3 regions of the Candidatus Enterococcus clewellii genome follow, and region 1 is predicted to be linked to each of the others. Evidence: riboswitches for the same ligand, from Rfam matches in the RefSeq annotation. Region 1 holds a riboswitch; each other region holds the start of a gene.

The links. Region 1 has a riboswitch for magnesium ahead of A5888_RS17255 (LCP family protein). Riboswitches for the same ligand answer to the same signal wherever they lie in the genome.
Region 2: another riboswitch for magnesium. It lies ahead of mgtA (magnesium-translocating P-type ATPase); the one in region 1 lies ahead of A5888_RS17255 (LCP family protein).
Region 3: another riboswitch for magnesium. It lies ahead of A5888_RS11870 (MgtC/SapB family protein); the one in region 1 lies ahead of A5888_RS17255 (LCP family protein).

Annotation. Positions count from the first base shown of each region.
Region 1 is NZ_CP147247.1:3,672,155-3,679,143, forward strand. Features, by position in the region: gene A5888_RS17240 (reverse transcriptase family protein) at 1-82, shown strand, start outside; gene A5888_RS17245 (hypothetical protein) at 235-612, opposite strand; gene A5888_RS17250 (helix-turn-helix domain-containing protein) at 626-1,120, opposite strand; M-box (ykoK) riboswitch at 1,902-2,070, shown strand; gene A5888_RS17255 (LCP family protein) at 2,322-3,248, shown strand; gene A5888_RS17260 (FtsW/RodA/SpoVE family cell cycle protein) at 3,245-4,438, shown strand; gene A5888_RS17265 (FtsW/RodA/SpoVE family cell cycle protein) at 4,419-5,627, shown strand; gene A5888_RS17270 (hypothetical protein) at 6,372-6,989, shown strand, end outside.
Region 2 is NZ_CP147247.1:1,164,071-1,171,059, forward strand. Features, by position in the region: gene mgtA (magnesium-translocating P-type ATPase) at 1-2,090, opposite strand, end outside; M-box (ykoK) riboswitch at 2,330-2,498, opposite strand; gene A5888_RS05455 (DUF3329 domain-containing protein) at 2,881-4,251, shown strand; gene trxB (thioredoxin-disulfide reductase) at 4,456-5,391, opposite strand; gene A5888_RS05465 (GNAT family N-acetyltransferase) at 5,615-6,190, opposite strand; gene A5888_RS05470 (ABC transporter ATP-binding protein) at 6,294-6,989, opposite strand, start outside.
Region 3 is NZ_CP147247.1:2,483,094-2,490,082, forward strand. Features, by position in the region: gene mgtA (magnesium-translocating P-type ATPase) at 1-2,450, opposite strand, end outside; gene A5888_RS11865 (GNAT family N-acetyltransferase) at 2,884-3,369, opposite strand; gene A5888_RS11870 (MgtC/SapB family protein) at 3,374-4,081, opposite strand; M-box (ykoK) riboswitch at 4,181-4,351, opposite strand; gene A5888_RS11875 (NAD(P)H-hydrate dehydratase) at 4,681-5,508, shown strand; gene A5888_RS11880 (IS4 family transposase) at 6,027-6,989, opposite strand, start outside.

The sequences.
Region 1 (6,989 bases):
CAATCCTTTGGACGAAGAATTTCTACAGGCTAGAACACAGCTGAAAGTTCTCTTGACTGAACATCGTCAAGTATACAGATAAATAAATGTATAAAGAAAAATGAGAAGTGGTTGAACCATTTCGTGAACTATAAAAATCAAAAACAGGCCTACCAATCATGTGCAAACGATTGGTGGGCCTGTTTTATTTTGGGAAAGCAATTCCAAACTGCTAAGCCCAAGTAAGCTTTCGCTTTAGAATGTATAAGCTAAAACACTGAGCACGACAAGTGTAAAGAAAATGGTGCCGATCATCATAAGTTCAAATTTTTCTACTGTTTCTTTTTTAGAATGTGATTGCTCATCAATGAATGTAAGCTCAGGAAAGGTAACAGATAGATACTTTTTGAAAGGTTGCGTGTAGGGAGTGAGTGCGACAATGACCTCACTACTATTTTCCTCTAAAAGCTCTTTGATCTCTTGAAAAGAAACGATTTCCCAGGAAATATCTTTCCTTGATTCTGTGACGTGTCGAAGCAGGTCGTCCGACAGAGTGGCTTCGTGAGTTGTTGTCAGTTGACTTGATAGTTGGAAATCAATTTTGTCCATGCTTGTTAGAACATAACCCTTCATAAGATACCTCCTTTTATGTGAAGCTTGTCGAAGTAGCTACTGCGAAAATAAGTACGATAAGAATGACAACCGTGTAGAGTATTTTTTCAGATACAGCTTCTAGCTTTTTCATGTATAGTGCGTAAATACCCAGAATCAGCAGTGAAAGAACCGCATAAAAAATGACCACTCCATTGTTGTTTATTTTATGAAAAATAGCGAAGATCACAGTGGTTAATGAAACGATAAATAGAACAACTGTGCTGTTTCTGGCGTATTTTTGCCTCTGTTGATTTGCTTCTTTTTGCATCGTAGAATCAATTGCTTTTTTGAGAATCAACTGCTCTAAAGGAATCTTGTATAACTCGCTTAACATAATCAAATTGGAAATATCTGGAAAAGTCTTATTATTTTCCCACTGTGAAATTGCTTGACGAGAAACGAAAATTTTATTGGCTAATTGCTCTTGTGTCAGGTGATGCTCTTCTCGTTTTGTTTTTAAATGAGCACCAATATCCATTGTGTCCATCTTTGTCCTCTTCTCTTTTTCAAATTTTCCACACCCTTATTCTAAAATAAATACTAAGAAAAGCAAAGAAAGTATGGCTTTCTTCCTTGGTGTTAGTAGGTTTCTTGAACAATTGAAAGAATTGGATTGATGATACACTTCTCTATTTAAGAAAGGATAATGAGTACGATGGACCCTGTGAAGTTAGTTTTAATCGTAAAATGAGACTGGCAAAGTAGCTGATTGTATATCAACTTGCCTGTCGAATACGATAATCTCGCCCACTGAGTTATCACTGTATCTGAAACGTTCGGAGTTATCTAAATAGTTTTAAATGTAATCTATATTATTTGGTTGTTCACAATCACAGTAGCCGACTTTTCAGTGGGATGAAAAGCATTTTATTTATTGCCTTAATAGAGTCTGAAATCGAGCTGAATGAAAAAGATAAAATAACTGTTGAATCTAATTTTTTGATATCAGAAGGTTATTTAATACACAAGGGAAATCGCTATTGTTGCATCTGTAATTACATGATTTTTTCAGTTTCAATAGAACACTTATAAAAAGAAATACAATACAAATATCCTGTATTTATTAAGAAGAGATAAAGAAAGGATTAAGGAAAGGTAAAGGTTTTATTTTATTTACTCAGCCGTTTTTTAACGAGATGAAATGGCTGCGGCCGACTGTTATGATGATCAATAAAAATAACATGAATTATTTTTTTCGAGTACTAGTCATCGGCTTAATATTTGGACGGTTGACTTCTTTTTGCTAACACTTTATAGTCGTGAAGAATTGAATGACTTGTTAGGTGAGGCTCCTATACAAACACAGGCTGCTGCTCAGATTTGTCGAAAGACAGTAATGGGTAGAACAGGGATTGCCGAATTAAGGCTTTTCAAAAAGCAGCTAAAAGCACCGCTTTTTACGTTGTATAGTGCTAAAACTCAACGAAGAGAAAACTGAACGTAGCTGAAGACGGTATAGAACTGTCTATTCAGCCATGCCTTCATTTCCCAGCACTTTCGTTGATCCTTTATGACGAAAGTGATTTTTTATTTTTGCAGAGGATTTTTGAATAGAAGAAGGGGATGGAACAAAAGTGTGTAATTTCCCTCGCCTGGTTTATCAGAAGAAACGGGTCTTGTTAATGCCGAAAACAAGTTTTTCATTCAACGGAACGTTCATAAATAATTGGAAAGAGAGGAAGTTAGAAATGAAGAAAAGATGGCAATGGCTGATTGTTTGTCTACTTTCCCTGTTTTTGGCTGCTGTACTATTTTTTTGTTACTCTGTCATTAATTTTCATAAAGGAAAAAAACAGTCTCAGCTACAAGTAAATACCAAGAAGAATGAATCCTTTTTAGGGGATGAACGCTCAGAAACCGGAGAAATCACTGTTTTACTGATCGGAGATGATGGTCGGGAGGATGATGAAGATGGTGGGAGATCGGATACATTAATGGTGCTCAATTATGATACAACAAAGAAGGAGCCAAAGGTCATCTCAATCATGAGGGATGTATACGTGAATATACCCGGAGTTGGCATGGACAAAATCAATGCTGCGTATGCTTATGGAGGAGCAGCATTGACAAAGGAGGTCATAAACGATTCTTTTGGGCTGCCAATCAATTATTACGCAGCGATAGATTTCAAGATATTTAACCAACTGATTGATGATTTTTTCTCCGAGGGAGTCCAAATTGATGCTGAAACATCATTTGAACTAGATGGTGTAGAAATAAATCAGGGAGAGCAGCTTATGGATGGTTATAGCTTGCTGCAGTATGCCAGATTTCGTATGGATGGTGAAGGAGATTTTGGCAGAGTACGGCGTCAGCAGCAGGTTGCAGACAGCTTGATCAAGCAAGCAAAAAGCGGACTGCCGATTGCAAGATTGCCTCGTTTGCTGGGAGCAGCAATTGGATATGTCGATACCGATCTTCCTTATGATGTTTTATTGGATGTTGGGAAGAATTTCCTGTTTGGACAGATTGGAGAGCTTCAGACTTTATTAGTACCGGTGGAAGGCAGCTGGATGTTCAACGATTACACACCGTCCGGCAGTGTCTTGGAGATTGATACAGTAGAAAATCAATTAGCAATAGAGACCTTTTTGCGTGTCGGAGAAGCACCATGAAGCAGCTGACAAAAAGAGTCTATTTGGATTGGTATTTGTTTCTACCCTATTTCGTTTTATGCGTGGTGGGAATTCTTTTAGTGTATAGTGCAAGTTCTTATCAGTTGATGCTTAATGAGTTGAGCATAGGAAGCAAGGGGTGGAAGCAGCTTTCTTCTTTTATTATTAGTATGATCTGTTTATTTTGTGTTTATCGAGTGAAACTATCGATTTTTAGAAGCAAAGGCTTTCTTTTTTTATTGATGATTCTAACTATTTTTCTTTTGATTTTTACTTTAAGCAAAGGAGTAACCGCCGGTGGAGCTGTTCGCTGGATAGATCTGGGATTCATGATTTTTCAACCATCAGAGCTGGTCTCACTGACATTACTTCTCTATTTGAGTAGAGTTACGTCCAATCGTCCGGCAGACTGGCCATTTTCATTTCACTATTATAAAAAAGCAATCGTTCTTTGCTTGCTTCTTATTGTTTTGGTAAGTTTGCAACCTAATCTTGCCGCTGGAGCGATGATTTTTATACTAGTTTTATTTATGCTACTTGCAAGCGGCTTGTCTCCATATTTTACTATTCTTCCAATCGTTGGTTTCATTGGTGTTAGAGAAGGGCTAAGTCGCTTGTTGTTAAGCGGATCAGTTGACTGGCTGCCAGATAAATTTGCTTATCTGGTCACGCGCTTCAAGGTAATGGAAAATCCGTTTATCGATCCAACAGGAATTGGGCATCAGTCAGCTAGTGCCTATTATGCAATCTATAATGGTGGTCTGTTTGGCCGAGGTCTAGGTAACGGAATTCAAAAAAAGGGGTTTTTGCCTGCATCAGATACAGATTACATTTTTGCAACAGCTATTGAAGAATTAGGGTTGCTTGGCGGGTTACTGCTTCTTTTTCTGGTTTTTTTCATGATTATTCGACTATATCAACTCTCTATTCGTTCGAAGAATCTTTATAACTCTCAATTGTTTCTTGGTTGTGGCACAATTTTGCTATTACAAGTGGCAGTGAATGTTGGCAGTTTATTAGGCTACATCCCACTGACGGGTGTGACGTTCCCCTTTTTAAGTTATGGCGGTTCAAGTCTTTTGATACTGAGCATCACTTTGGGACTAGCCTTGAATGCTCGAGCAACGGAGCTAAGGGAAGAGGGGCTGAAAAGAAAGGGAGGAAAACGAGATGAAAAAAGAGCAAAATGACTGGCTGAATTATGCCTTGTTGTTGCCTGTTTTTTTACTGGTTATTGTCGGTTTTTTTGCGCAGTATGGAGCATTTGAAGCAGATGTAACAGTTGTTGAATCCTTTCCTTTATTGCGTAAACAATTTTTATGGACCATTCTGGGGACCATTTGTATGCTGGTTACATTGTGGATTCCTCTACATGTTTTATGGAAAGCAACACCCATTATTTATGGTATGAGTCTACTGTTGATGCTGTTATTGGTTCGATTTCATGATCCCGTTATGGCATCGATCACGAATACTCGGCGATGGTTAAGGTTGGGGCCAGTGACTTTCCAACCTTCAGAGTTCATGAAAATAGGCTATATTTTAGTACTTGCCATGATTATTACTGCGGACAGAAGAAAAATCGATTCCTCGAAAACAGTGATGCGAGCAGACTTGGAACTATTGTTCAAGATGATAGCGGTGAGTCTACCTGTCTGGGGCCTGATGTTCTACCAAAAGGATTTTGGAACGAGCTTGGTATTTCTTTCTATTTTTGGAGGGATGTTGATTGTTTCTGGTTGCTCATGGAAAATTTTAGGAACAGGCTTTGGACTATTTTGTCTGGTAGGCGGTGGTGCGATTTTACTTATTTTTACAGAGTGGGGACAAAAGTTACTTAAGCTAGTTCATTTTCAACCCTATCAGTTTCAGAGGGTAGAAGTTTGGCTAAATCCATTTGACTACGCGGATGGAATCGGCTATCAGCAAGCTGGTGGAATCACAGCTATCGGTTCAGGTGGTATGCTTGGAAAAGGACTGACGAATCTTGAAGTCCATGTGCCGGTTCGGGAATCTGATATGATTTTTACTGTAATAGGTGAAGCGTATGGATTTATTGGCTCCGCCTTATTGTTACTACTATTTTTCTATCTAATCTACCAAATGTTGGTGTGCACAATGAATGTGAATAAAGAATTTTATGCATATGTAACAACAGGCGTGATTATGTATTTCTTGTTTCATATCATTGAGAATATTGGTGCAGCAGTTGGTTTGCTTCCGCTAACTGGAATTCCGTTACCATTTCTGAGTCAAGGAGGAACTGCCTATGTGGCTAATTTTATTGCTGTAGGTCTGGTGCTATCTATGTATGGACAGAAGAAACTATGTAGGAAACAGCGTTTGACTGTACAGAAAGTGAATGTCAAAGGTCAGTGAGGGTTAAGTGGGGAGTGTAACGAATGAAAGTGATAAGAAGGGCGTGTTCCAATCCTCTTACCACTTTCATTTATGTATAGGTATCGGTCCTTTTTTTCAGAGTCTAAGGACACATATGTCGCCAGCTAAGTATTTTTTTAGTTTTTTTCCTGCAATTTCTCGTTTTAAATCGCAGTCTGGACAGAAAATATAGCTGACTGTGTTGAGTGTAAACAAAGGTTTTTCAAACAGAATGAATTTTTTTTCGATCCGGTGTGCTTTAAACGTAACTGAATTTTTACACTGAGCGCATTTACGTCGGATACTGGTATCTCCCAGAGCAACCTTGATCCTTTTAAATTTAAACATGATAACTATCTCCTTGGAATTTTTTTGCAGTCATTAGAATAACAAATAAATAGTAAGAGTTCAACCTGAGATTTTTCGGAATAGAGAAAAAATCCAACAGTTATTGAGTTTTGATAGTATTATTAAATATTTCACAGATTTAGGGGTGTTATTATATAACGAAAGTTATAGTTTGCTGTCTATAAATTTCTCTCTTTTGCACCCAGAATGGTGGGCATTGATCAAAAAAGGTGCAGTAACAGACTATGGGAAAAGTAAGAAAATATAAAAGAGGTATAAAGGAAAAGTGGAGATATGTTGCTACTGGTTTGCATCGTCTATTTATGCAGGAACGTATCACTCGTGTTATCATGAACCGACTATTATAATAGAAAAAAGGATGTGATGAGAGGGATTATGGAGATCAAACTAAATGTACTGATTGAAGAAGATCGAACGACGATTCAGTTTGGCAATGAGAGCGGGACAATTGAAATCATAAAAAAAGAAAACGAAGAAATCGTGACGAAGCAGCCGGCCGTTTGTTTTTTGCTAAAGCAACGAGCAATAGTTGACATCATTCGGACCAACGAAAAGCTATTAGTTGATAAGGAAGACTTTGATGAGGTAATAGCTGTTACTCCCTCTTGGGAGATCGAGTTGCCATATCTGGAACAGTTTTTGATTGTAGAAGCGAGAAAGAATGGACTGCCTTTGGAGGGAAGCCTGGACGAAGTGAAGGTTCCCGGCAATCGAAAAAAGACAGTGGCTGCTTACGGTGCTCAGCTTCTACAGGTTTTACAGGTCTTTGGTTATAAGTTGAAACCAATAATACAACCGGAAGTAGCGAAGGAAAGTAAGTCAAAGTCGACAAAGGCGAGACATCGTTGGAGTAAAGCTATCAGTGAAATCGAATTTTTCATAGATACGAGAGAAAGCAAAGCAACTGTATTGTGGCAGAAGAGAAATGAAATGCTTCTAAAGGCCGGCGCGCAAATGATGCCGTCAGCACCTTTGAATAAGGACGGCTCTTTA
Region 2 (6,989 bases), 2.1 Mb from region 1:
AACATTGGTAAAAACGGTAAGAACGCACTGGCAACCAAGATAGAGAACACATTCCCAAAGTTTGAGCTGATTGTGATCTTGATGTATTTCATCATGTTACTGAAGACTTTCCTTCCTTCAATAACGCCTGCTTCCAACACATTTAGGCTCTTCTCTAATAAGATAATAGAGCTTGCATCCTTGGTAATATCTGCTGCTGTATCCACTGAAATCCCAACATCTGCTTTACGCAATGCAGGTGCATCATTGATTCCATCACCCATAAACCCTACCGTATGACCATTCTTTTGCAGCGTTTCAATGATTCTTGATTTTTGCATAGGGTTTAGCTTCGCAAAGAGGTTCGTCATTTCCACTTCTTCTTCTAATTGTTCGTCGGACATCTCATCGATTTCAGTTCCTAAAACAACATGAGAAACCTCGATTCCTACATCCCCACAAACCTTTTTAGCAACGATATCGTTATCTCCTGTCAGCACCTTTACATTAACGCCATGCTCATGAAGGGATTTGATCGCTGTAATAGCAGATTTCTTCGCTGGATCTAAGAAGCCCATAAAACCAATCAAAGTCATATTCTTTTCGTCATCAGTACTATAGATTGCTTCGTTATGCACATCTTTTTTCACTGCAACTGCGATTACACGCATGCCTTGCTCGTTCATTCGGCGATTGACATCTCGCATTTTTTGGCGTAGTTCAGCAGTCAGCGGAACGATTTGTCCATCAATTTCAGCATGCGTACACACCTCTTCCATCTCTTCCACTGCACCTTTTGTTACCATGAATTGGTGCCCATCGGCATTTACAACCACCGTCAGTCGTCTCCGAGAAAAGTCAAACGGTATCTCATCCAGTTTAGCTATTGATTTAAAAGGTGTTTCACGCTCATTTTCTGCGTAAAAGTTGATTACCGCAATATCCATTAGGTTCTTCCAACCAGTTTGATAATGTGAGTTTAAAAATGCCATATCTAAAACTTGGTCATTTTCAATCCCTAAAGGATTCAAGTGTTGTACGAGTACGACTCTATCTTCCGTGATTGTGCCAGTTTTATCTGTACATAGAACATCCATGCCACCTAAATTTTGGATAGATGGCAACTCTTTTACAATAACTTTATGCTTCGATAAGCTCAGTGCACCTTTTGCAAGGTTACTTGTCACGATCATCGGCAACATTTCAGGTGTTAAGCCGACAGCGACTGCAATTGCGAAGAAAAAGGCTTCACTCCACTCCCCTTTTGTCAGACCATTGATCAAGAAAACAATTGGAAATAGGACCATGACCATTCGCAGCAAGAATTTACTGACCTTTGTCAATCCAATATCAAACGATGTTTTTCCTCGTTGTGTCGTAGCATTCTTAGCAATATCTCCAAAGAACGTGTTCTGGCCGGTTTTCAATATAATTGCTTTTCCCTGACCACTTAATACATCGGTTCCCATAAATACTAGGTCCTGCATATCTAAAGCCGATATATCCTGCTGATTCTTTTCAACACCGGCATCGACAAATTTTTCGACAGGCATTGATTCTCCTGTCAACGAAGACTGGTTGATAAACAAATCCTTCGTCCAAATCAGCACAGCATCTGCCGGAATCATATCGCCTGTTGCCAACGTAATGATATCTCCCGGAACCACTTCATCCATCGGAATTTCTCTCGTTACGCCCTCTCTGGTTACTGCTGTCGTATTTTCAATCAGTTCTTTCAATGCCAAGCTGGCTTTTTGTGAACGATATTCTTGGATAAACGTGATGACAACACTAGCCAAAATCATCAATCCCATTACAATTGCTGCTTCAAAGTCCTTAGTTAGTGCGGATACAATCATCAATAATGCCAGTACATAAACAAATGGATCTTTGAATGCTTCAAGGAACATCAACACAGCAGGTGTCGGTTTTTGAGCAGATATCTCGTTCGGACCATATTCCTCCAAACGTTTTTCTGCATCTTCTTCAGACAATCCTTTCTCAGATGTCCGCAATTCCATCATCAATTCTCTTTCAGACAGCAGAGCTAATTTCTTTAGCTCTTGTTCTTTTGTTCCTTTTCTAATTTCTGTTAATTTTTTATTCATCATGATACTTTCCCCCCGTATTTTACCTGACGGAGAAAGGAAACATTCTATCTATCCAGCCAGGTAAAGATTATTTTTGCTTCGCCTCTGATGTGGGTCTTCCATGATAATCTTCCTCTCTGTACGCTTATTTAAAAATCAAATATTCTGAAAATCATTTATGCAGTCTTTCGTAGCTTTTCAAAAAACAAACGAAAAAACCGCACACTCAACAACAGAGTATGCGGCATTAAAAGGCATAATTATCTTCTCCATCGTTGAGCTTTAGCACTATAGGGCGTAGATAATTTCTTATCAGCTACATTATGGATGACCTTCACGACCATCCCTGTTCAACCAACTAAGAGTCTCTCGATTCTTTCGCGGCAGCAGCATATGTCCATATAGGAGCCTCACCTAACAATTCATCTATTCAATTCTTCAATCAAATTCATAATAAATGATTCTCTAATAAAAGTCAAAACAAATACAACCGTTTTTTTATTTTTTTCATTGTTATTGATTCGCTATTTATGACAAGCATCGATTTAGAGTGATTACAAATTTCCTTTAACCATTATATATAATTTTAAATATTCTTGTTATATTTATTCGATAAAACAATTAGATAAAATTGTTAAAAAGACAAAAAAATAGTTAGAATGCTAAAGGATATATGCTAAAATAAATGGTGGTATTCATCTCCATCCTACCAATAAGAATGGAGAAGTTAAATCAATTTACTCAAAATGCCATTCTAGTTATTGAAAAATGATATTTATGCTCACTATTTATAAGGAGAGAAAAAAATAAAATGAACAGACGTTCACGTCACCACATACAAGAGCAGAAACAAGGTAACTCTAGCCTATATATTATCAGTGTTATTGCCTTTATTTTTCTATTTATTCTTAACTCAATTACTTGGTATACATCAGATGATTATATTTACCATTTTTTTTACCAAGATTTCATGCCCAATAGTGCAACAAAAGAAATTACAGGACTATGGGATTTGCTTCATTCCCAATGGAATCATTACTTGACATGGAACGGACGCTTTGTTGGACATACATTAGTACAGCTCTTCATGCAGTTTGACAAAGTTTATTTTAATATTATCAATAGTATTGCATTCATCCTATTAGCATTAGTCATTACTGCTATCGTGTCCAATTATAGAAATAGCAAAATCACAGGTTTTCATTTTGCTATTACTTTAATTCTCCTTTGGTTCTTTATTCCCGAGTTTGGAAAAACAGTACTTTGGGTTTCCGGATCAGGAAATTACTTATGGACAGCCTTGATATATTGCTCAGTTATCCTGTTCTTTCTAATAAATAACAATAAAAAGAGCAGTTGGATGTTATGTTTAATCGCGTTTACTTTTTCATTTTTTGCAGGAGCGACGAATGAGAACTCTGGTCCCGCAGCTATTAGTATTTTGGGTATCTTTTTTTTATTTAATTATTTTGACAATTATAAAATAAGGTTTTGGCAGTTAGGTTGCATTATTACTGGATTTGTTGGAAGTTATGTATTGATACAATCACCTGGAGCAAAAAATAGAAGTGATATAAATATTGATTGGTCTCAAATAAAACATTCTATATCTCAATTACAAAAATGCTATTTTGAACATTTAAACTTGTTACTGATAATTTTTTTCTTACTCTTCTTAGTTTTAATCCTACGGAAGATGATTAAAAAAAATGACTTGATATTCCTCTTCGCATTTTTAATCGGATCTGCTGCTTCACTTTATTCTTTAGCATTGTCAGACCAATACCCATTGAGAACACTTTTTGGCTCTGTTGTTTTTTTGATTATTGCCACAATATATTTAGTAGATATCCTATTAAACTATTACAAAAATCACGTTATCTTTTCTAGAAAACTAAAAGCAATATTCCTTATTTTGTGCATAGTCCCATTCTTAGTATCATATAGTTACGTTTTCATTGATAATTATAATACCTATAAAACAGTAATACGGGGTGTAAAAATAGTAGAGACTAGCGATCCCGATAGTCATGTGATTATTTCAATTCACAAGCAAACTGACAATCTATATAATGCTTACAATGGAACAAATAATTTGTCCGAATCTCCTGATGCTTGGTTCAATAGTTGGATGGCTAAGTACTACGGAGTAAAATCAATTGAGGGACGAGTAGAAGAATGATTTACTCAGCCTCTCTTTAATTTTTAGCTTTTGAAATCAAACAGACTTGTTTTCTCTCTTACTCTGAAATAAGTGAAAAAACAAGTCTATTTCTTTTAGATTAGCATACAACATATCTTTATATACACAGGACATAATTATAGTACCATTAGATCAAAAAAATCCATTCACCTAGATTATCTCTAAGTAAATGAATTTTTCTATTTATTCACTAACTGTTGCTTCTTCTTTCAGAGACTCAAGGTAATTGTATACCTGTTGTCCGGCAATACCACCCTCACCAACAGCTGTTGTGATTTGACGTAGTGTTTTTTCACGAACATCGCCGATTGCATATACACCTGGTATTGCAGTTCTCATTTCTTGATCAGTGATGATCCAGCCTTCTTCATTCGTGATGCCACTGTTTCTGAACGGTTCTGTCAGCGGATCTAAGCCCACGTAGATGAACACGCCGTCAGCAGCGACTTCTTTCACAGTCTCTGTTTTAACGTTCTTCAATTGTACGCCTGTAACAACCATGTCGTTACCCACGATTTCTTCCAGAACAGTATCCCACTCGAAAGCAATTTTTTCGTTTGCAAATGCACGATCCTGAATGATTTTTTGGGCACGCAGCTCATCTCTACGATGGACAATCGTTACTTTTGATGCAAACTGAGTCAAATAAATGGCTTCTTCAACGGCTGAATCGCCGCCACCAATGACCATCAACTGTTTATTCCGGAAGAACGCACCGTCACAAACTGCACAATAAGAAACGCCACGGCCCGCATATTCTTCTTCTCCTGCAACACCTAGTTTTCTATGAACACAGCCTGTTGCAATGATTACAGATTTCCCTTGATAGGTCGTGTCTTCACAGATGATTTCCTTGTAACTGCCATGATCCTTGATATCCTGAACCATACCATAGACATTTTCTGTGCCAAATTTTTCTACACTTTCATACATTTTCATCGATAAATCGGGACCCATGATCGAATCAAAGCCTGGATAATTTTCGATTTCAGCAGTATTGTTCATCTGCCCACCAGGAACACCTCTTTCAATCATCAAAACAGATAAGTTTGAACGGGAGGCATAAAGTGCTGCTGTCATTCCAGCAGGGCCTGCACCGATTATAATTACATCATACATCATTCATCTTCCTCTTCTCTTTATAAAAGTGTTCGCGCGATTTTCTCACACTCACTTGCTTAGTTTGCACAATATAGCTCTCTATCAAAATAAGATTTCACTATGTACTCTTGAAACAAAGCTAAAACAACAAAGCAATTTAGTCTCTTAATCAAGTATATTCACTTTACAACCTAACTACTTGATTGTCTACTTTTCTGCCTAAGTATTGACCTATCCTATCTTACCATATTTCGTTTATTTTGGAATTCATTTTTTTAGATTTGAGTGCAGCATCTACCTTTTGCTTCCAGCGCTCTTTGGTAAATAAATAGTCATAAGAGTCGAATCGCTGATTTAAAGATTCAGAGAAAAACTCACCTTCCTGTTCAAATAAAAATCCACACTTTTCAATCACTCGTTTAGAGGCACTATTTTGTTGGAAACAGCATGCATATACAAAATGAATACCATTGGAAAATAAATGATCTAGCATCGCCTCAATCACCTCAGTCATGATTCCTTTATTTTGATGGTCAGGGTGTAGCACAAACCCTAGCTCTTTTGTGTCTGCTCTCCCTGCCTCAGAATCGTTATGGACAGAAATATGTCCGATCACTTCTTGCTCCCGTAGACTAAAAATCGCATATACCTGATTATTCTTTAAAAAATTGGTCAGCATTTGCTGGGTCTCTTCCAGCGATTCATGATGCCTCCAACCAGCACTTTCGCCAATACCAACTAGCTTTGCATAAGCATGCAAAGGGAACAAATCGGCCCTCTGAAAATGTCTTAAAATCGTTCGCTCTGTAGTAATCACTACCGACCCTCCCATCATTAATAAAAAGCTGACAGCCAAGTTGCAATCCGTCTCATATCCGACACGATCGCTCCTCTGCTGTCAGCTAAATAGATATCTTCTATTATACTTCGCTATTCTGTAATTTGTACATATCTGCATAGAGTCCTTGTTCTGCCAGCAGCATTTCATGACTTCCCTGTTCAACAATGTTTCCTTTTTCAAGAACCAAAATCAGATCAGCATCACGGATTGTCGAAAGTCGATGGGCAATGGCAATCGTTGTTCTACCTTGTCTCATATTAGCAAGGCCTTCTTGAATCAAGCCCTCTGTCTCTGTGTCAATATTGGCTGTCGCCTCATCCAATACTAAAATTTTTGGATCGGTGACCATGGTTCGAGCGAAGGAAATCAATTGACGTTGTCCACTAGAATAGCTGGCGCCACGCTCGATCACTTTCGCCTGATAACGTTTAGGTAATGTTTCAATGAACTTGTCTGCTTGAACAAAGCGAGCTGCTTCTCTGATTTGTTCATCTGTAATACTCGGATTCAGCATTCGAATATTCCCCGCAATATCGCCATAAAACATGAACGCATCTTGAAGGACCAGCCCCATTTTTTCGCGCAGCTCAGTCATCGGATACTCACGAATGTCACGATCATCAATCAATATCTCGCCCTCATAAAATTCATAGAAACGCATCAACACATTGATAATCGAGCTTTTCCCACTTCCGGTATGACCAACCAACGCAATTGTTTCGCCAGGATTTGCAATAAAGCTAATATTTTTTAACACGTAATTTGTGCCATCATA
Region 3 (6,989 bases), 1.2 Mb from region 1:
ACAAAAGAAGCACGACTTTGTAAAAATGGGATCTTCGGTGTTCTTAATGCATGAAGTACCAACGTCTGTGTCCAAAGCGACTCTACAAACCAACCAGCATGGAACAACGCCATGAACGCAATCTGCTGTTCTGGTGTTAAGGTATGGTAACTACCGCCGAGTACTGCCGGGCAGATAACGAAATACATCAATAAGTAGGTCGTAATGTCAAAAACTGAACTGGTTGGTCCCAGCCATACCATGAATTTCCCAATACTAGAAGCGTTCCATTTTTTCGGCTTCTCCAAATATTCTTTATCCATATGATCCCATGGTATAGACATGCAGGAAATATCATAAATCAAATTCAGGAAAAGCAGCTGTAATGGCAGCATCGGTAAAAATGGCAAAAATGTGCTTGCTACGAGTACGGAAAACATATTTCCAAAGTTTGAACTGGCTGTTGCCTTGATATATTTCATGATATTACCAAATGTTTCCCGACCCGAAAGGATTCCCTGTTCCAGAATCATCAAATCTTTGTCTAATAAGATGACATCTGCGGATTCCTTCGCTATATCTACAGCAGTATCCACTGAAATCCCTACATCAGATGCTTTCATTGCAGGCGCATCATTGATTCCGTCACCCAGAAAGCCAACGGTGTGCCCATTCGCACGTAGCAGCTTGGTGATCCGAGCCTTTTGTTGGGGATTCAGTTTCACAAAAACATTGTGCTGCTCGATAACTTTTGATAGCTCATCATCATCTAGTTTAGCAATCTGTTGACCACTGATCAGCTCCTCAGCCCCTAATCCGACTTGTTTACAGACAGATTCAGTCACCAAAGCATTATCGCCAGTCAACACCTTAACACCTACACCATGGGAATGCAGTGCCTTCAGCGCTTGTTTAGTTGTCTCTTTCGGTGGATCTAGGAAAGCCAGATAACCAATCAAGACCATCTCTTGCTCATCCTTCACTGAAAATTCTCCAACAACGCTTGGATTGGTCTTTTGTGCTACACCAATCACACGCAGACCGTCACTATTCAACTCCTCAACCTTTTCTAAAATACCTTGTTTTACTTCTTCTGTCAGTTCAACGACCGTTCCTTCAAAGTCAACATAGCTGGAAATTGCCAACATTTCTTCCACAGCACCTTTAGTGATCATCTGTGTTTTACCTGTAGGATCTTCAACAACTACACTCATTCGACGGCGCTCAAAGTCAAAAGGAATCTCGTCTACTTTTTGGTAATGGATCGAAGCTGTATCCAACTCATCATTACTAGCATCAATAATCGCAACATCCAGCAGATTCTTCAAGCCAGTTTGATAATAGCTGTTTAGATAGGCATGACGTAAAACCCGTTCATCTTCTTGCCCATCGCAATTCATGTGGTATTCCAAAATAATCTTATCCTGCGTCAACGTTCCCGTCTTATCCGTACATAATATATCGATTGCACCAAAATTTTGAATCGAGTTCAAATTTTTGATTACTGTTCCCTTTTTGGCCATCGTCGTAGCACCTTTGACTAAATTTGTCGTTACGATCATTGGTAGCATCTCTGGAGTCAGACCAACAGCAACGGACAAACCAAAGAGAAACGCCTCCATCCAATCCCCTTTTGTAAACCCATTGATCACGATTACCGTTGGTGCCATCAAGGCCATAAATTTGATTAGCAGAAACGAAGTTTTTTGAATACCGAGATCAAAACTGCTTTTGATTGGTTTCGTAGCAAGCTCTTTTGCCACGTTGCCAAACAAGGTCCTATTTCCAGTCGAAACAACGATACCTTCTGCACTGCCACTGATTACATTACTTCCCATAAACACCAGATTCTCATAGCTTGTTTCTGTGTCATAATGCTGACTGGTATTTTCTGCACACTTTTCTACCGGGTAGCTTTCTCCGGTCAATGCGGACTGTGAAATAAACAAATCCTTTGTCTTTATCAAACGAATATCCGCCGGAATCATGTCCCCGGCAGATAGCTTGATTAAATCACCACAAACGACCTCTTCCATAGGAATCTCTTGAAATTCATTGTTACGTTTTACGGCAGTCGTAACCTTGACCATTGATTTTAGTTTTTCAGCTGCCTGATTTGATTTCACTGACTGAAAGAGTGTCATTGTCCCGCTCATGATAACCATCGTAAAAATGATGATAACGCCAAATAAATCCTTTTCTTCCGGTGGTACGATCACATATTCTGTCACAAAGGAAATCACACCTAAACTGATCAATACCAATGTGAATGGCGTAATATATGCTTTTATTACCTCTACTAGCCATGGTGTTTTTTTCCCATAAACGATTTTGTTGTCCCCAAATTTTTCCCGTGCTGCGCTCACCTGTGCTTCTGATAAGCCCTTTGCTGAGGTCTTGAACCAGTCAAAAACACTTGTTGCCGTCTTTCTTGCAAAAATTTCATAATTTGTATAGGGTGTTTGTTTCATTTTCTTTTCCAATTTTCTTACCTTCTCTCCTAAAGTGAAGCAGTGGCAAAATGGATAGACTTTTCAAACAAAGAAAAACGGTTGAAACAGTTGAACGATCGTCGCTCGCCAACTATTTTTCCTTTAAAAGAAATTCATGCGCAAAGCAATCTATTTTCAAAGCCTTCAATTATTTAAGGTCTTTGCTCTGCAGCAGCTCAATTGCTGCAATGATCCCAATTTTCGGATGGCTACAGCTGTTTCCTTTCTCTATAAAAACTATCCTCTGCTCTCTGCCGTAAAAGCACTGTTTTATCTGTTTATAAACAGGCCTTTTTGATCAGGGAGCAAGAAAAAAAGAGTCATCTATCAAGGGAGTACGCTGAAAACAAATAGACAATAATGTTCTCCGCACGCTTCTGATTCTTCTTTCCAAGATCCCTTTTTTCTCGAACTACTGTCGTCCATTTGTTTTCATCTCCCTTACCTCGTTTGTGATAAATCCGTTCTCTACATTCAGTTCTTTTTTGAATAATTTCAATTCAATCTGTCCATCTACATAGCTATCTAATACGCTCATATAATCAAGTTTTTCATAGAAGGACCAGGCCTGTTTTCTTCCTGTCAGAAAAATAATCTTATAGTTCATCACCGCAGCTAGCTTCTCTGCATAGCGCAACAGCTGTTTGCCAATACCTAAACCTTGACAACAAGAAGCAATCGCTACCTGCTTTACTTGGATCATCTTCTGATCGATCGGATGCATCAATAATGTTCCTACAACCTTTCCATCTCTGCGAACAGTCAAATGCAGATCGTTCTGTTCGTCTAAAGGAGCGGAAGTCAGCTGCTTTTGCCCCGAGTTTTTTTTCAACAGATCATTACGCAACTCGATGCCTGCCCAATAATCCCGACTATTCCATTGCACTACCGTAAACACTGTTTTACCATGATGTTTCCTCCTCTGCTAATTGATAGACCTCTATAACCTCTGGTATGTTGAATAAGTGAGTAATGATTTCTGTAATCGCCAGCTCACTATTTACTGCCGGCTCGATTTCAACAACTAACTGGGTACGTTTCCCCGTGAGATCCGAGCAGGAAAAACGACAGAATTTAAGAAAATAATGATCCAGCAGATGGACAATTTCTGTCCGAAGCATGACCTCGGCAGATCCCTTGCCAACGACCGATAGAAAAATTGGTGCGCCTTGTTCTCCTTCTTCTGATTGATTCTTTTTTGACCAGCAGTCCAATTTATACGAAAAAAACCGAATCAGCGTATTGACTAGCGTGATCATTCCTGCGGCACATCCACCTTCTACAAGATATCCCGAGCCAATCAAGGTTCCTACTGCTGCCGAACACCAAAGCGTTGCCGCTGTATTAAGACCTGTCACACTGAAACCATCTCTCAGAATCACTCCTCCGGCGAGAAAACCAACACCGCTAACAATTTGTGCCGCAATCCGACTAGGACTTCCATCCTCTGTGATCAACGTAGACAATACGGCAAATAATGTCGCCCCTAATGAAACCAGGACCATCGTTCTGATACCCGCAATCTTTTTCCGCCATTGCCGCTCCATACCAATAACTGCTCCTGCCAAGATACTGACGAGCATCGTTACCAAAAATGCATCATACCTCACCTCCTATACACTTTTGAAAATCAATACATGTCATCAATAACAAAAAGACCTCTCGCAAAAAAACTCAGCGAAAGGTCTGAAACTGCACAAAAAAAATGCTTATTGATCTAATCGTTGAGTTTTAGCACTATACAACGTAAAAAGCATTGCTTTTAGCTGCCTTATGAAAAGCCTTGTATTCGACAATTCCTGTTCTACCCATTGGCGTCTCTCGACATTTTTGGGCAGCAGCCTGTGTTTGTATAGGAGCCTCACCTAACAAATCGTATTTAATTTTCGAGTTGATAATAACAAAGGAAAAATAATCTGTCAACCGACTTCTTCCAGAAAAGAATTAGAATAACCCCCGTAAAAAAGAAAATCCTCTGTTTTACCAAACAAAGAAACCCTTTAAAAGAAAGACATTGCTCATTTCTAATAGATTCATTCATTCCATTTAAAAATTTTTTTATTTTTTTTGATTCTATTCCATCGATGTTAGAAATTCACAACAAGAAAAGAAGAAGAAAAAATCGCCCCTGCTTCCTTCTTGATGCTGTTCATTCAATCGCTCTTTGCAGTATACTTGTGTTACTAGAACAAAAAAGAAAGGAGAAATTATGCAGTGCTTATCAGAAAATATTTTAACTAAGGTCATAAAAAAACGACCCGAAAATAGCCATAAAGGAACATTCGGCAGGGCCGTACTAATTGGTGGAAACGCACAATATGGTGGAGCAATCATCATGAGTGCCCAAGCCGCAAGTCTCGCCGGTACTGGGTTAGTCACCGTGATTACTGACAAAAAAAATCATCCTGCTTTACATGCTCGACTACCTGAAGCGATGGTCGTTGATTGGCTCGATCAGCAACTGATCGATGAAGTAAGTCAGCAAGCCGATGTCTTGTTGATTGGCCCAGGTCTAGGGTTATCTCAACACAGCAAACTTTTGATTCAATCGGTCTTAGACAAGCAAACAGCGAAGCAGTGGCTCGTTATAGACGGTTCAGCAATCACGTTATTTGCAGAACAAAGACCGCAATTAAACTATCCTGAACAAGTAATTTTTACACCCCATCAGAAAGAGTGGGAACGTTTAAGTGGACTACCGATAGAAAAGCAAAGCACTGACAATAATCAGCTTGCACAACAAGCGTTGCTTGCTTCTGTCGTAGTTAAAAGTCATCGAACAGAAATCTATACAAAGCACGCAGTTTACACTAATCCACTTGGCACACCCGCCATGGCTACAGGTGGAATGGGGGATACTCTCGCGGGTATGATCACTGCATTTGTTGCTCAATTTCCAGACAAGGAAGACGCACTTTGCGCCGCTGTTTATCTCCACAGTTTGATAGGTGAAGCGTTGGGGAAAGAACGATATGTTGTTCTCCCGACAGAACTGGCTAATCAGCTTCCCTATTATATGAAACGCTTTGAGCAATAGGATTTTCACACCTGCTCCTTTCAAAAAAAGCAAATCTAGACAACAAAAAAGAGCGTGGGACATAACTCAAGTCCTACGCTTGTTCTGTATCTAAACCCGAATAAACGGTGGGCCAGAAGCAACTACTAGTAGCGAGCTGCGTCGATGTCCGCTCAACACTCGTAGGCCCTAAACTGCGACGAGCCACAAGCGAGAATGCATCAGTGGTAAACCATTGTGTTTCAAGGCTCTTCGACAATAAGCTGAAATTCAGCAAAAATTTGTCATGAAGCAATTTTCGTGAATTCCATCTTATTGCTTAGAATCACTGTGATTGCTCTTTTGAGCAGAACAGATGATGAAAAGTACCTACTTGGTAACATCGTCAACTTAAAGAATAGAGAAAAAAGAAAGCGTAGCTATCTGTTAGTAAAGAGAGTATAAAATCACGTATTGCGTACTTGACTAGATAATTGAAGGAGTAACTAAGAAAAAAAGCAAAAAAAAGCTTCTCTCTGAATAAAATGAAGACTGCTTTTTTAAAAACTAGGTTTTTGATTTTGTTTATATTTATTGTGGTGTTTGTATTTTCGTTTGTTCCTTTGGAGATCTCGAGGAAGATAAACCGCTCGTAGTATGTCTTCTTCCAACTTTTTGAACCGAAGTAGCTTTTCCTTATCGTCCTTTTCAAGGACAATATCAATCAACTGGTCTTTCCACAAGCCAATTGCTATATTCTCATTGATCTTTTTCTTTGTTTCTTTCTGATTTAAATGACTCATCACATCTTGAACCATGTTATAAACAAGACTTTGAGCTAAAAAATCTTGATAGACACAAACTGGACTTTTACCTGAAACCTGTTCAATTTTCAATTTGTTTTTTACTGTCTGCCAGAGTTTTTCGATTGCCCAACGTTTTTTATAAAGTTCAAGAATTTCTTCTCTCGTAATTGTTGCTGGGAGATTCGTCATAAATACATTCATTTGACCATTTTCCAATGGTAGTTGAATCATACGGGTCATTATCCCCTTATTCGCCTCAAAGTCTTTTGCGAGTTCAGGCTCTACTCGTTTCATTGTTCTTAAACGTGAATACGTACAGGACAAAAAAACGGATGAATCAAGAGAGGTCAGTTGTGCCCGTTCCTTTTGATAAATCGTCGAAGGGATTCGAATCAAGTAGCTAAGTTTCTGTTTCTCAATAAAATGAATGAGATCCAGTGAGGGGTATCCGCGATCAAAAAGTACGAGCCGCGGAGCTTGAAAAGGAATTGACTCTGAGGAAAGAAGATTCTTTTTCGCTAAATTTTTTTCACCGACATGAAGCGAATCAATCTGGAGATCAATCAGGAAGGCATTGAACACATCCATTAAGCCACTCGTTTGTGCTCGTACAGATGTTTCACCAAATCGATTGCCATTTTGACTGAAAAACAGGCGATTTTCTTTCGAATTTGGCACTTCCATTCGACTACCGTCAATGGCAAAAACAAGATAATT